Regions from separate parts of the Saliniramus sp. genome, predicted to be linked through region 2. Evidence: riboswitches for the same ligand, from Rfam matches in the RefSeq annotation. Region 2 holds a riboswitch; the other holds the start of a gene.

Region 1 (7,096 bases), on a different contig from region 2:
CAGGCATCACGCCGCTGCGCACGGGCGGCGTCATATGGCCGATAGTGAGGGCGCCGATGCGCCGCTTCGCCGTGGCGGCCTCGCCGGGATCATTGACGATGAAGGGGTAGATTACTGGCAGCGAACCAGTCAGCGCCTGCGGCCAGCATTCCTCACTGAGCGCCACGGCCTTGCCGGGCAGCCATTCCAGCGTGCCATGCGCGCCGAGATGAATCAGCGCGTCGATGGCGCATGCATGGCGCAGCCAGAGATAGAAGGCGACATAGGCGTGACGTGGGGCGCGGGCGAGATCATGATATTCCTGCGCGCGATCAGCGTTGTTGCCGCGCTCGGGCTGGAGCGCGGTGATCATTCCGCCATGCTCAAGCGCCCGGAAACGGAAGGCACCGTCGCGGCAATCCGGATCCTCCTCCGGTGCCCCCCATTGCGCGTCGAGCGCGTCCCGCAGGCTCTGCGGCAGGGTGGCGAGCGCGGCGCGATAGGCTTCAAGCGGCCAGCTGATGCGCGATGTACGCAGCGAACCGACGAGGCCGTCGCCATCGGCGGGTGTCTTGCCCGTCATATAGCCGTGTTCGGCGAGGAGTCCGTAGAGGCCGACGGCGCTCGCCGGCGCATCAAGGCCGATCGCATGGGCGTGCTGGTCCTCGCGTCCGGGATAGGTCGAGAGGATGAGGGCGAGGCGAAGCTGCTCGGGCGACTTGCGGCGCAGATTGACCTGCGCATGCGCTTTTTCAGCGAGCGCGGCGATCTGGCCGGCATCGGCGCAATGGGCGCGGCGTGCGAAGCCGAGATCAGGGTCGCGCGCCTCCTGCTCCTTGAAGGAGACGACGCCCGCGAAGATGCGGCCATCGACTTCCGGCAGCACCACATGCATGGCGAGATCCGCCGGCGAGAGCCCGCGTTCGGCCTCGCTCCAGGCCTTGCGGTCGGAATTGGCCAGCGCCACCTGCAAAACCGGCGCATCGGCGATATCGAGCGGCGTGCCGCCATCCGCATCCATGCGCGCGGAGAAGGCGGTGGCGTTGATGATCACGTCCGGTTCCAGCCGCGCCAGATGCCGGCGCAGCCAGCCGGCGGCATCGGGGGCCTTCAGGCTGGGCACGAAGATGCCGAAGGAATCGAAGCCGCGTTCCTCGAGCGCTGCGATCATCGCCTCGACCGGGCCGGTATCGGCGGCGGTGAGAAAGGAGCGGTAGAAGATCACCGGCGCGAGCGGGCGCACACCCGCGCGCGGCAGGGCCAGCGGGCAGATGATGCCCGTGCCGGGACGGAAGAAGCCGACCGGCGCCATCGCCTTCACGCCGATGACCGGATCGGCATACAGCCCGCCGGCAAGCGCCAACTGGGCGAGTGCTGCATGGGCCGCACCCTGTCCGCCCTGATCGCACAGATGCGCGATGCGCCGCAGGGTCGAGACCGGCAGGTTCGAAGCCGCATCGAGCCGCTCGTCCGGGCGGCCATCAGCCGGGATGACCGCGAGTGCGATATTCTCGCGCTCCGCCAGCTTCTGGATCTGCTCGATCCCGTAGGACCAGTAATCCACCCCGCCGAGGATGCGGATCAGGATCGCGCGCGCCCCCGACAGGGTGTTCTCGCAATAGGTATCGACGGAGAGCGGATGGATCAGCGATGCGATATTGGCCAGACGCAGGCTCGGCATCCCCTCGCGCGCCGCCCGCCAGGCAGCGGCGAAGGCGCCGAGATCGCTGTCGGAGAAAGACAGAACGACGAGATCGGCCGGGCTCTGCCCCAGATCCTGGGGCGCGCCGGCTTCTTCGAGGCCATGGCTTTCGCGAAAGACGACATGCATCGCTAAAACCCGCTCAGCCGTTGAGCACGGATTCGATGGCCGTGCGGTTGATGTGATCATGCTCTGCGATCACCACCAGCCGCGAGGCGCGCTCTTCCTGCGGCGCCCATGGGCGGTCAAATTGGGTGCGCACGCGCGCGCCGACGCCCTGGACGAGGAGCCGCATCGGCTTGCCGGGTACCGCGACATAGCCCTTCACGCGCAGGATGTTCTGCTCGCGGGCGAGACGCTCGACCCGCGCCACGATCTCATCGGGCGACAGCCCCTCGGGAAGCGTGACGATGATGCTCTCGAAATCCTCGTGATCATGTTCGTGGTCGTGGTCGTCGTGATGCGAGGGCCGCGCGGCGAGATCGTCCTCCGCCGCCTTGTCGAGACCGATCAGAACGCGCGGATCAAGCCTGGCCTCGCTGGCTTCGAGGATAGGCACCGGACGCGGCGCTTCCTTCTCGATCACGGCGCGGGCGCGGGCCATGGCATCTGCATCGACGAGATCGGCCTTGTTGAGAATGACGAGATCGGCGCAGGAAATCTGGTCCTCGAAAAGCTCGGAGAGCGGCGTCTCGTGATCGACGCCCTCATCGGCGAGACGCTGGGCCTCCACCGCTTCGGGATTGGCCGCGAAACGTCCCGCAGCCACCGCCTCGGCATCGGCCACGGCGATCACGCCGTCCACAGTGATGCGCGACCGCAGATCCGGCCAGTCGAAGGCCTTGAGCAAGGGCTTCGGCAGAGCGAGGCCCGACGTCTCGATGACGATGTGATCGGGCTTTTGCGGCAGCTTCATCAGCGCTTCGATCGTGGGCACGAAATCATCTGCGACGGTGCAGCACAGGCAGCCATTGGCGAGTTCGAGGATCGAATCCGCCGGACAGTTCTCGTCGGCGCAGGATTTCAGGATGTCTCCGTCAACGCCGACATCGCCGAATTCATTGACGATCACGGCGAGCCGCAGGCCCTGCGGGTTTTGCATCAGATTGCGGATCAGCGTCGTCTTCCCCGAGCCGAGAAAGCCGGTGATGATGGTGACGGGCGTCTTGCTGACCGAAGCGGCGAAAGCGTTGCTCATGCGGATTGGTCCTCGCTGGCGCGGGCCGGTGTGGCGGCGGGCGCGGCGGAATGGGAAGATGAAGGCGGGAAGGGCGGGATCCGGGCGATCACCCCCTTGCGGAAGATCTGCGGGCGCGCGCGCCAGGGCACGATACCGTCATCGGTGCCGGCATAGAGCGTGGCGCCGGCAATGATGTCGTCGATGCTCCCGACCGGATCGAGATCGCCATAGACGTAGCTCCAGCGCGTCGGGCTGGTCAGCCCCACGGTGCAGGCGCGCTTGCAGTTGGAGAGACATTCGACGCCCGCCAGAATGAAGGGCGCGTCGTCGGGCAGGGCGGCCGCGAGATTGTCATGGAGGTGCGTTCCGGCGCGCGGTCCCTCCGTCTCGATGATCTGCCCCTCGGCATCGCGCTGCCGGCAAGTGAGGCAGACATGCAGGATCGGGCGCATGTCTGGCTGATATGTCGTTTCGGGGGCGGCATCCGTGCCGCGCATATCGTCTTGGCTCATGGTGTCGTGTCCAAACCTCGAAAACCGGCAGAACCCGGCATTCGCGTCCGGCAACGGACCTGCGCCCCGTCAGCCGATCAGTTTCCCCGGTGCACCCCGCCCGGATCGATCATCATTGCAGGCGACGGCAGGTCTCCTGGCTCACGGGTCATCGCCGCCAGCTCCTTCCCGGCCATGGGCCAGTGGTTCACGCTGGAAGCTCGCCGCTCACAGTTGCGGGGGCAGCTCCGGCACGGATATGGCGGGACGAGGCCCGCATATCCTTCCGGCATTCCCTTGAAAGCCGCGCCCGAAAGCGCAGCACCGTCGGCATTTTCAATGGTCTAACGGAGCGCGGGGCGATGTCAACCGAGGGCTGCCCGCTCCGCGCCCGCTTCGAAATGGCTCAGCTCTTCGTGTCGTGGTCGTGATCATGATCGTCGTCATGATCGTGATCATCGGCGCCCACCGGCGCCTCGACGCCGACCTCGGCGGTGATCGCGCCGGCTTTTGCGAATTCGAGCAAGATGTCGAAATGATCGCCTTCGCGCAACACGCGCTGGACGTTGGGCAGGACCAGCGTGATACCGCCCTGCTGGAAGCTGATGGTCTGCCCGGGGGCGATTTCAAGTGTCGGCGCCTCGACAACGCGCAGGGTGCCGTTCTTGACGGCCGGGGCCTGAAGCCTGCCGTGGCCGGTGAAGCGTGTGGTGGCGGCGATGAGTTCATCGCCTTCGAGGCCGGTATTGTCGATGGTCAGAAAGACCTCGATCGCGTCCGAAGTGGGGCTGGTAGCATGGGTCCACAGATGGCTGACGATAATGCTGCCGGACTGGTGGACATCCCCGCCGTCATGCGCCTTTGCCGATGTAACCATGCTGGCCGTTGCGATGATGCTGGCGGGCATGCCGAGCAGGAAAGCGGCGACGAGCGCCGTGAGGAACTTGTTCATCATTATTCTCCCACGAGGACTCCCGCCCTCGTCGATCAGGGTTGCTTCATGTCGGCAGGTCTCCTGGCTCTCGGGTCATCACCGCAATGTCCGCCTTCCCGGTGCGTGCGGCACCAGTGGCTTTCGGACGGGCTCACCGATTACAGTTGCGGGAGCAGCACCGGTCTCGCACCGGCTTCCCTGTTTGGCCCAGAACGGGCACCGACCACGGCAAGGGGCCACAGGGACCGGGGCGAGTCAATCGGGCGCCCCGCATGACGAGGCCGATCGCGCCTGTGTCAGTATGGCGCGTGAAGGACCAAATCCCTGTCAGATATCGAAGAATACGGTCTCGCGCGGGCCTTGCAGAAAAATCTCGAAACGGTATGTGCCCGGGTCCACTTCCTGCGCGATCAATGTCGCGATGCGCTCGCGATGCTCGATTCGGGCGAGCACCGGATCGCCGGAGAGATCATCCTGTGGAAAATACATGCGCGTATGCAGGCCCAGATTGATGCCGCGCGCGACGATCCAGAAGCCGATATGCGGTGCCATCAGCGTGCCACCCGGCCCCGAAACCGCACCAGGGCGGATCGTCTCGAAGCGGAATTCGCCGGTCTGCGGATCGGCTGCGCAGCGACCGAACCCGGTGAGGAACGGGTCCCCGTTGCCGCGCGGATCGCCGCGCCCGGGATGAATGCCTTGCGCATCCGCCTGCCAGATCTCGATGAGCGCGTCGCGCAGGGGCGCCCCCATCCCGTCATGCACGCAGCCGGTGATGCTGATGCGCTCGCCGCGCGTCTCGTCGCTGATCATGATGGCGCCGAGATCGGCATGCGGCCAGTCGAGCCCGGCTGCGCGCGGGGTGCAGCCGATATGCAGATACGGCCCCGCCGTCTGGGAGGGGGTTTGCTTGAGGTAATCCGGTCGATCCTGCATCAGGTGCCCTCCGGACGGTTCTCGAAGAAGGTGGCGCGGCGACCGCGCAGGACGATGTCGAAACGCCAGGCGATGGCGTCCATCGGCTGCGTGGCGCGCATGTCGAGCCGCGCGGTAAGCGAATCGATGGCCCGTGGGTCGGGGATGGTGTTGACGATCGGGCAGAGCCCGATCAGCGGATCGCCCGCGAAATACATCTGCGTGATCAGCCTTTGCGCAAAGGCATGGCCGAAGACCGAGAAATGGACATGCGCGGGGCGCCAGTCATTGGCCCGGTTCGGCCAGGGATAGGGGCCGGGCTGGATGCTGCGAAACGCATAGCCGCCCTGCTCATCGCTGATGGTGCGCCCGCAGCCGCCGAAATCCGGATCGAGCGGCGCGAGATAGCCGTCCCGCTTGTGGCGATAGCGCCCGCCGGCATTGGCCTGCCAGATCTCGATCAGCGCATCGGGCACGCCGCGCCCGTCCTCGTCGAGGATGCGGCCATGCACGATGATGCGCGGGCCGATCGCGCTGTGGCCGGCGCGGGCGTGGTTCATGGTCAGATCCGCGTCATGCGGGCCGATGATCTCGTGGCCGAAGACCGGGCCGGTGAGTTCCGACAGGGTCGCCGGCATTGCGACAGGCGGCTTTTGCGGGCTGCGCAGCACACTCGACTTGTAAGCGGGTGTCAGGGCCGGCGGATGGCGGGAGGTATCGCGTTCGGTATAGCTCATGAGCCCGCCTCATCCTGCGCATCCATTTCGGCGAAGATCTCTTTGGCGATCTTCAGTGCGTGGTTGGCGCGCGGCACGCCGGCATAGACCGCGACATGCATCAAGGCCTCGCGCACATCCTCGCGGCTCGCCCCGGTATTGCGCGTGGCACGCAGATGCAGGGCGAGTTCCCCGTCATTGCCGAGGCCAGCGAGCAGGGCGATGGTGACCAGCGAGCGCTCGCGCGGCGTGAAATCCGGGCGCGTCCAGAGCATGCCCCAGGCGGAGCGGGTGATGAAATCCTGAAACGGTGCGTCGAAATCGGTCTTGCGCGCCTCGGCGCGATCCACATGCGCATCGCCGAGCACCTTCCTGCGCACGCGCATGCCCTCATCGTGCAAATCACTCATTACAGCTCTCCCCTTGCGTGCCCGCGATCTCATGCGGTGATGCGACACCGGCTCGCGGGACATTGTTATTCGTCCCCTTGCGCGACAGATTAGGCGTGTCGGCGGCGCCTGTCATCGTTTCGATGCGACATCGGATGTGGCGGCAGGTGCTTTCGCGGCGCGGCGCTTTGCGCTATGCGACGGTCGAGATCGAGGAGGGTGAGCGGTCATGGCGAGCGGCAGGTTGCGTCTGGGTGTCAATATCGATCATGTCGCCACGGTGCGTAACGCCCGCGGCGGCCCCCATCCCGATCCGGTGCGCGCGGCGCATCTGGCCATCGAGGCCGGGGCCGACGGCATCACGGCGCATCTGCGCGAGGATCGCCGCCATATCCGCGATGCCGATATGGAGCGGCTCATGGCGGAAATCACCAAACCGCTCAATTTCGAAATGGCGGTCACTGATGAGATGATCGCGATCGCCACCCGCCTGCGCCCGCATGCCGCCTGCCTCGTCCCCGAGAAGCGTGAGGAGCGCACGACCGAGGGCGGGATCGACCTTGAGGCGCGCCCGGGCGCCCTGCGCGATGCGATTGCGGCCTTGGCCGATGCGGGATGCCGCGTCTCGCTCTTCGTCGAGCCGGAAGAGCGCGTCATGGATGCCGCGCGCGCGCTCGGGGCACCGGTGGTCGAACTGCATACCGGGCGTTATGCGGAACTCTGGCTCGCTGGCGACGAGGCCGGTATCGCTGGCGAACGCGACCGGCTGCGCCGCGCGGCGGCGCATGGC
Region 2 (7,096 bases):
CCGGGCGAAGCTGGCGAGCGCGAGCACCAGCAGCGTCGCAGCCAGCGCACCGATGAAGGCGAAGACCGGCACAGTCGCAAGTCCGAGAAACATCCCCGTATGCAGGAGCGCGAGGATTGCCCCGAAGGCGCCGCCGGAGGAGATCCCCAGTAGGTGCGGATCCGCCAGCGGATTACGCGTCACGGCCTGCAAAACAGCCCCCACCAGCGCAAGCCCCGCCCCGACCAGCGCGGCGAGCAGCGCCCGCGGCAGGCGGATCTCCCAGACGATCGCCGCGCGCCCGGCGGACCAGTCGGGTGTGATCAGGCCGGGCGCGATGCGATCGAGGATGACGCCCCAGACCGTCGTCAGCGGGACCGGCACGGCCCCGAGGCTGACGGCGGCGGAGAGTGATAACAGCAAGAGCCCGATCCCGATCCCCCAGATGCCCATGCGCATCCCGGAGCGAAGGCGCGGCACGCCCGCTTTCGCGGCGATCACGGGCGCCGCGATTTCAGGTCCGGGCATGCCGCGCATCTGCCTTACTCCGCCGCGCCGGTGATCGCCGCCAGATCGATGCCGTGGAAGGCCTCGGCGAGGGTGCGGATCGCCGCGATGTTGCGCGGCCCGGGCGTCGCCTCGACGTAATCAAGCACCACGAAGCGGTCATTGACCACCGCATCCATCTCCGCGAGCCCGGGATTCCCGCGCAGGAAGGCGATCTTCTCCTCGGCGGTCACCTCACCATAATTGACGATGATGATGACCTGCGGATCGCGCTCGACCACGGGCTCCCAGGCGACCCGCGTCCAGGAAGTCTCGACATCATCCATGATGTTGCGTCCGCCAGCCGCCTCGATCATCGCGGTCGGCATGGCATAGCGCCCGGCGGTGAAGGGCGTGTCCTCGCCGCTGTCATAGACGAAGACGCGCAGGGGCTCGCCCCGGGTGATCTCTTGCGCGATTGCATCGAGCTCGCTCTGCCAGTCGCCAATCAGCGCCTCGGCGCGGGCATCTACGCCGAAAATAGCGGCGAGATTGCGGATATCGTTGAACATGTCGTCGATGGCGATACGCTTACGCTCCATGATGTGGATGCAGCTCTCGGTCAGTTCATACACCGCGACCCCGAAAGGCGCGAGCGCCTGAGGCGTCACCTCGCCGCCCACGCGCATGCCGTAATTCCAGCCGGCGAACCAGAAATCGAGATCGGCGCCGATCAGCACCTCGCGGGACGGGTAGCGCTCGGAGAGTTCGGGAAGCTCCGCCACGCCTTCGCGCATGGCCTCGTCAAGCTTGTTCCAGCCAGAAATCCCGGTATAGCCCACCATCGAATCCGTCAGGCCGAGCACCAGCATCATCTCGGTGAGATTGACGTCATTCGAGGCTGCGCGCTGCGGCGGGGCATCGAAGGTGATCTCACGGTCGCAGCTCTTCACCGTGACGGGATGGGCCTCGGCTGTGGTCATCGGCGCGACGAGAAAAAGATTGGCAAGGCAGAGGCCGGCGATTGCCGGGCGGGCGGATTTCATGAAGATGTCTCGCTTTGCGGATTGGTTGATGTGTTTGGCGGAAAATGCGGCGCTGCCCCGAAATGCGCTTCGCTGGGCAGCGCGAAGTCGAAACCCACTGACGCACGCGGCGTCGCCACGACACGAAAGGCGCGCGCGATCAGTTCGGGCGTCAAAACCTCCCCCACCGGCCCGAAAGCAAGCGGGTGACCGTCGGCCAGAATCAGCAGGTCGTCGGCGAAACCGTGGACGAGGTTGAGATCGTGCAGGGAGGCGACCACCGTCGCACCGAGCCCGCGCACCAGCCGCAGCACTTCGAGCTGGTGGCGGATATCGAGATGGTTGGTCGGCTCGTCGAGCACGATCAGCCCCGGCTCCTGCGCCAGCGCGCGTGCTACCATCACCCGCTGGCGCTCACCGCCCGACAGCGTGCCGAAGGAGCGCTGCGCGAAATCATGCAGCTCAAGCCGCTCCAGCGCGTGATCGACGATATGCCAATCCTGCGCTGAGAGGCCTGCCAGCGCCCGCCGATGCGGCGCGCGTCCGAGCGCGACGATCTCCGCGACGGTCAGGGCGAAATCCGTCGGCTGCTCCTGCAAAACCGCCGCCACGCACTGCGCCACGCGGCGCGCAGGCATGGTCCGGATATCCTGCCCGTCGAGCAGGATGCGACCGGCTTGCGGCTTGTGGAAACGGTAGATCAGCCGCAACAGCGTGGATTTGCCCGCGCCATTGGCGCCGAGCACGCCGAGAACCCGACCCGGGGCGAGGTCAAGGCTGACCGGATGCAGGATGCCGTTCCCCCAGGAGACGGCGTCGAGGGCGAGCCGCGCGGCGGCGGGAGGCGGACAGCTCATGACCCTGCCTGGCGTTGCATCGCGCCTTGCGGAGTCATGAGCGCGCGACAATGACAGCTGCAAGGCGGACGCGATTCGCCGATCATGCTCTCAGAATGCGGATTTGCGTGCTGCATCGGGCCCTCTGCCTGCGGAAGCAGGGGGCGCAGGTTGCCAGACGCATGACACGCGTGAGCGCGCTTTGATCATGTGGCCTCCTCCGGACACCCCGCCGGTCTGGTGTTGCATCGGCGATGGCAGGTCTCCTGGCTCGCAGGTCATCGCGCCTCTCCGCCTTCCCGCTCCCGTTCCCGTTCCCCGAAGCAGTGGCATGAAGGGGGCGCTCTCCGCTCACAGTTGCGGGGGCAGCACCGGAATTGGAGATCATCTCGCAGGAGACGATCCGCGCACCGGTTTCCCTATTCTCCCGGATTCATCCGGGCACCATCGCGATCTTGGTAGCAGGGCCGGTTGCGCCGGCCAAGGGTCGATATCCCACCGATCGCGGTTTTACCGATGAAAACGGCGACCGGCCTGTCTGGCCGATCGCCGCCGATCGTGACTGCTGGCGAGATCAAGGCTGCCCGGAGATCAACGCTCCGAATCGTCTTGCCCGGAATCGTCTTGCCCGGAATCGTCAGCACCCGGATCCTCTGCACCCGGTGCCTCGTCCGCACTGGCGCCCTCTGCGGAACCGGCTTCCGTTTGCGGCGCCTCGCCGAGATCGACCTCGTCATCAACCACGGCCGCTTCGGTTTCACCCTCGATATGCTCGACGGAGACGACCCGCTCGTCAGCGGCGGTGTTGAACACGATCACGCCCTGGGTCGAGCGCCCGGCGATGCGGATACCATCCACCGGCACGCGGATGGTCTGGCCGCGATCGGTGATCAGCATGAGCTGGTCATGCTGCTCGACAGGGAAGGCCGAGACGAGTTTGCCGTTACGGTCATTGGTGACCATGCCGGTAATCCCTTTACCGCCGCGCCCGGTGACACGGTACTCGTAAGCCGAGGAGCGCTTGCCATAACCATTCTCCGAGAGGCCCAGCACGAATTGCTCGGCCGCGCCCATCTCGGCATAGCGCTCCTGGCCGAGCTCGATATCTGCGGCGTCCTCGGCATCGACGGGCGCTCCATTGCCGGGAAGGCCCTCCTCCAGTTCCGCGCCGGCAGCCCGGCGCATGGCCGAGGCGTGTCTGAGATAGGCCTGACGCTCTTCCGCCGTCGCCGCGACATGGCGCAGGATGGCGAGCGCGATCACCTTGTCATCCGGCCCCAGCGCAATACCGCGCACACCGGTGGAATCGCGGCCCTTGAAGACACGCACTTCCGGCACGGCGAAGCGGATGCACTGGCCCTTCAACGTGGTCAGCAGCACGTCGTCATCCGTAGAGCAGACCTGCACATCGACGATGGCGTCGCCCTCGTCGAGCTTCATCGCGATCTTGCCGGCGCGATTGACGTTGACGAAATCCGACAGCTTGTTGCGGCGGACATTGCCGCGCGCGGTCGCGAACATCACATCGTAATTGTCCCAGGAATCCTCGTCCTCGGGCAGGGGCATGATCGTGGTTATGCGCTCGTCCTGATGGATCGGCAGCATGTTGACCAGCGCCTTGCCCTTGGCATTGGGTGCCGAAAGCGGCAGGCGCCAGACTTTTTCCTTGTAGACCTGCCCGCGTGAGGAGAAGAACAGCACCGGCGTGTGGGTATTGGCCACGAAGAGCCGCGTGACGAAATCCTCCTCGCGGGTCGCCATGCCCGAGCGTCCCTTGCCGCCGCGCCGCTGCGCACGGTAGGTGGAGAGCGGCACGCGCTTGATGTAGCCGGCATGCGAGACTGTGACGACCATGTCCTCACGCTGGATCAGATCCTCGACGTCGAAATCGGCGTCATGCTCGACGATCTGCGTCTTGCGCGGCGTGGCATAGGCCTCGCGGATCTCGGCGAATTCCTCACCGATGATCTGCATGATGCGTGCACGCGAGCTCAGGATCTCGAGATAGTCGCGGATCTCGTCAGCAAGCTTCTTCAGCTCGTCGCCGATCTCGTCCCGACCGAGCGCGGTGAGGCGCTGCAGGCGCAGATCGAGGATGGCGCGCGCCTGCGTCTCCGACAGGCGGTAGGTCCCGTCCTCGGCGACGCGATGCAGCGGATCATCGACGAGCGCGATCAGCGGCGCGATGTCGTAGGCCGGCCAGTCGCGATCCATCAGCGCGGCGCGCGCGGCATTCGGATCGGGCGCGGTGCGGATGAGGTGGATCACCTCGTCGATATTGGCGACCGCGATGGCCAGCCCGCACAGAACATGCGCCCGATCGCGTGCCTTGCCCAGCAGGAACTTGGTGCGGCGGCTGACGACGCTCTCGCGGAAATCCACGAAAGCACGGATCATGTCCTTGAGATTCATCGTCTCCGGACGCCCGCCGTTGAGGGCGACGAAGTTGCAGCCGAAGGAGGATTGCAAAGCCGTGAAGCGGTAGAGCTGGTTGAGCACCACATCCGACACCGCGTCGCGCTTGAGCTCGATGACGATGCGCATGCCGTCGCGATCCGATTCGTCTCGCAGATCGGCAATGCCTTCCACCCGCTTCTCGCGCACCAGGTCCGCGATGCGCTCGATCAGGGTGGATTTGTTCACCTGATAGGGGATCTCGGTGATGATGATCGCCTCGCGCTCCTTGCGGATCTCCTCGACATCCGCCTTCGCGCGCATGATCACCGAGCCGCGCCCGGTATTATAGGCCGATCGGGCGCCACTATATCCGAGGATCAGCCCGCCCGTCGGAAAATCCGGGCCGGGGACGATCTCGATGAGATCCTCGATAGTGACCGCCGGATTCGCGATATAGGCAAAACAGGCATCGATCACTTCGCCGAGATTGTGCGGCGGGATATTGGTCGCCATGCCCACCGCGATGCCGCCGGCGCCGTTCACCAGCAGATTGGGGAAGCGCGCCGGCAGGACGACAGGCTCCATCTCCTTGCCGTCGTAGTTCTCGTCGAAATCGACCGTTTGCTTGTCGATATCGTCGAGCAGCGCCACGGCGGGTTTCGCCAAACGGCACTCGGTATAGCGCATGGCCGCCGCCGGATCGCCGTCCACCGAGCCGAAATTGCCCTGTCCGTCGATCAGCGGCAGGCGCATGGAGAAATTCTGCGCCATGCGCACCAGCGCGTCATAGATCGCGGAATCGCCGTGCGGGTGATATTTACCCATCACGTCGCCGACGACGCGCGCACATTTCACATAGGGTTTCTCCGGCATGTAGCCGCTCTCGTGCATCGCATAGAGGATGCGCCGATGCACAGGCTTCAGCCCGTCGCGCACATCGGGAAGCGCACGCGAGACGATCACGCTCATGGCGTAATCGAGATAGGATTTCTTCATCTCCTCGACGATGGAGATGCTCTTCACGTCGCCGCCGGGCGGCGGACCATCGGGGCGGGTCTGATCGTTATCGGCCAAGGTTTTTCTTTCTCGTCGAAACGTGGGGGCGGCGCGGAACCGGGCTTGTGCCGGGCCCTGCCGAATCTGCACGACAATCCGGTTTTGTGATGGCGGTTTTCGCCCGCATTTTCAAGCGCCGGCGCCGATTGAGCCGGGGATAGTTCAACCGAACACCACCGCATGCATGACGCGACCGGGAAGCAGCGTGAAAGCGCCGGTCAGAACCAGGGCAAAAATGAACAGATTGATCATGATCGCCCGATGCGCCTTCACCTCGTGCCGGCGTGCCTTGATGATCGCGACGACGATCATCACCGTGGTGAAAACGGATAACCCGTGGATCCAGCTGAACCGCCCGATGATTGGATTGGCGCTGATCAGGAACGACGACAGCGTCGTCACCAGCATCAGGCTGACCCAGCCATAGCCGAGTATGCGATGGATCGGCGCTCCGGCAGGCGTGGTGAACTGGGCAAGCCCCAGAAACAGCGCGCCCAGCGCGGCGAAGGCATGGATCTGGATGGCTGGCGGGGCGGCGAGCAGGATATCGAAATTCATCAGGGCAGTCCGTTAGCGCAAGGAGAATCGACCACGATCACGCGAGACGATAACAAGCCTGCCCTTTCCGGGATAGCAATGCCGGAGCCATGCTTCGCGGTGCCAGGCCCCGCAATCCGCCCAGGGGCTGGAAAGCCGGCGCGCAAGCTGCTTCATTGGGCGCAGACGAATCGTCATCCAGCGAACGGAGTGCTGCCATGGGCCGTCTTTCCACCCATGTGCTCGATACCGCCAACGGCAAGCCGGCAGGCGGCGTCGCCGTCACGCTGCACCGGCTCGATGCAGATGGCAGCCGCACCATCCTCGTCGAGACCCGCACCAACGCCGACGGGCGCACCGACGGGCCGCTGCTCACGGGCGATGCCTTCATCTGCGGGCGCTACGAGCTCGTCTTCGCCATCGGCGATTATTTCCGTGCACAAGGCGCCGCCCTGCCCGAACCCGCCTTTCTCGACGAGGTCCCGATCCGCTTCGGCATCGCCGAGCCGGACGGGCATTACCACGTGCCGCTGCTCGCCTCGCCCTGGGGCTGCACCACCTATCGCGGGAGTTGATGCCATGCCCGATTATCCGCGCGACATGATCGGCTACGGCCGCAATCCCCCGCATCCGCGCTGGCCGGGTGATGCACGCATCTGCGTGCAATTCGTGGTCAATTACGAGGAAGGCGGCGAGAACAACATCCTGCACGGCGACCGCGCCTCCGAGGCCTTTCTCTCCGACATCGTCGGCGCGCAGCCCTGGCTCGGCCAGCGTCAT

What was found. A riboswitch is a leader RNA that binds a small molecule or an ion and turns the genes downstream of it on or off. The one in region 2 is predicted to bind cobalamin.
Region 1: it holds a riboswitch for cobalamin, as region 2 does, so the genes downstream of both, VKP01_RS01285 (DUF1636 domain-containing protein) here and VKP01_RS04140 (ABC transporter ATP-binding protein) in region 2, are expected to answer to the same signal.

Annotation. Positions count from the first base shown of each region.
Region 1 covers NZ_DATGCW010000025.1:18,358-25,453, reverse strand. The annotation lists partial or broken gene VKP01_RS01295 (cobaltochelatase subunit CobN) at 1-1,810, opposite strand, end outside; gene cobW (cobalamin biosynthesis protein CobW) at 1,824-2,879, opposite strand; gene VKP01_RS01285 (DUF1636 domain-containing protein) at 2,876-3,373, opposite strand; cobalamin riboswitch at 3,483-3,696, opposite strand; gene VKP01_RS01280 (copper chaperone PCu(A)C) at 3,759-4,304, opposite strand; cobalamin riboswitch at 4,341-4,523, opposite strand; gene pcaG (protocatechuate 3,4-dioxygenase subunit alpha) at 4,614-5,222, opposite strand; gene pcaH (protocatechuate 3,4-dioxygenase subunit beta) at 5,222-5,938, opposite strand; gene pcaC (4-carboxymuconolactone decarboxylase) at 5,935-6,327, opposite strand; gene VKP01_RS01260 (pyridoxine 5'-phosphate synthase) at 6,536-7,096, shown strand, end outside.
Region 2 covers NZ_DATGCW010000087.1:3,314-10,409, reverse strand. The annotation lists partial or broken gene VKP01_RS04150 (iron chelate uptake ABC transporter family permease subunit) at 1-438, opposite strand, end outside; gene VKP01_RS04145 (ABC transporter substrate-binding protein) at 522-1,511, opposite strand; gene VKP01_RS04140 (ABC transporter ATP-binding protein) at 1,508-2,347, opposite strand; cobalamin riboswitch at 2,566-2,790, opposite strand; gene gyrA (DNA gyrase subunit A) at 2,918-5,797, opposite strand; gene VKP01_RS04130 (DUF2306 domain-containing protein) at 5,942-6,337, opposite strand; gene uraH (hydroxyisourate hydrolase) at 6,535-6,891, shown strand; gene puuE (allantoinase PuuE) at 6,896-7,096, shown strand, end outside.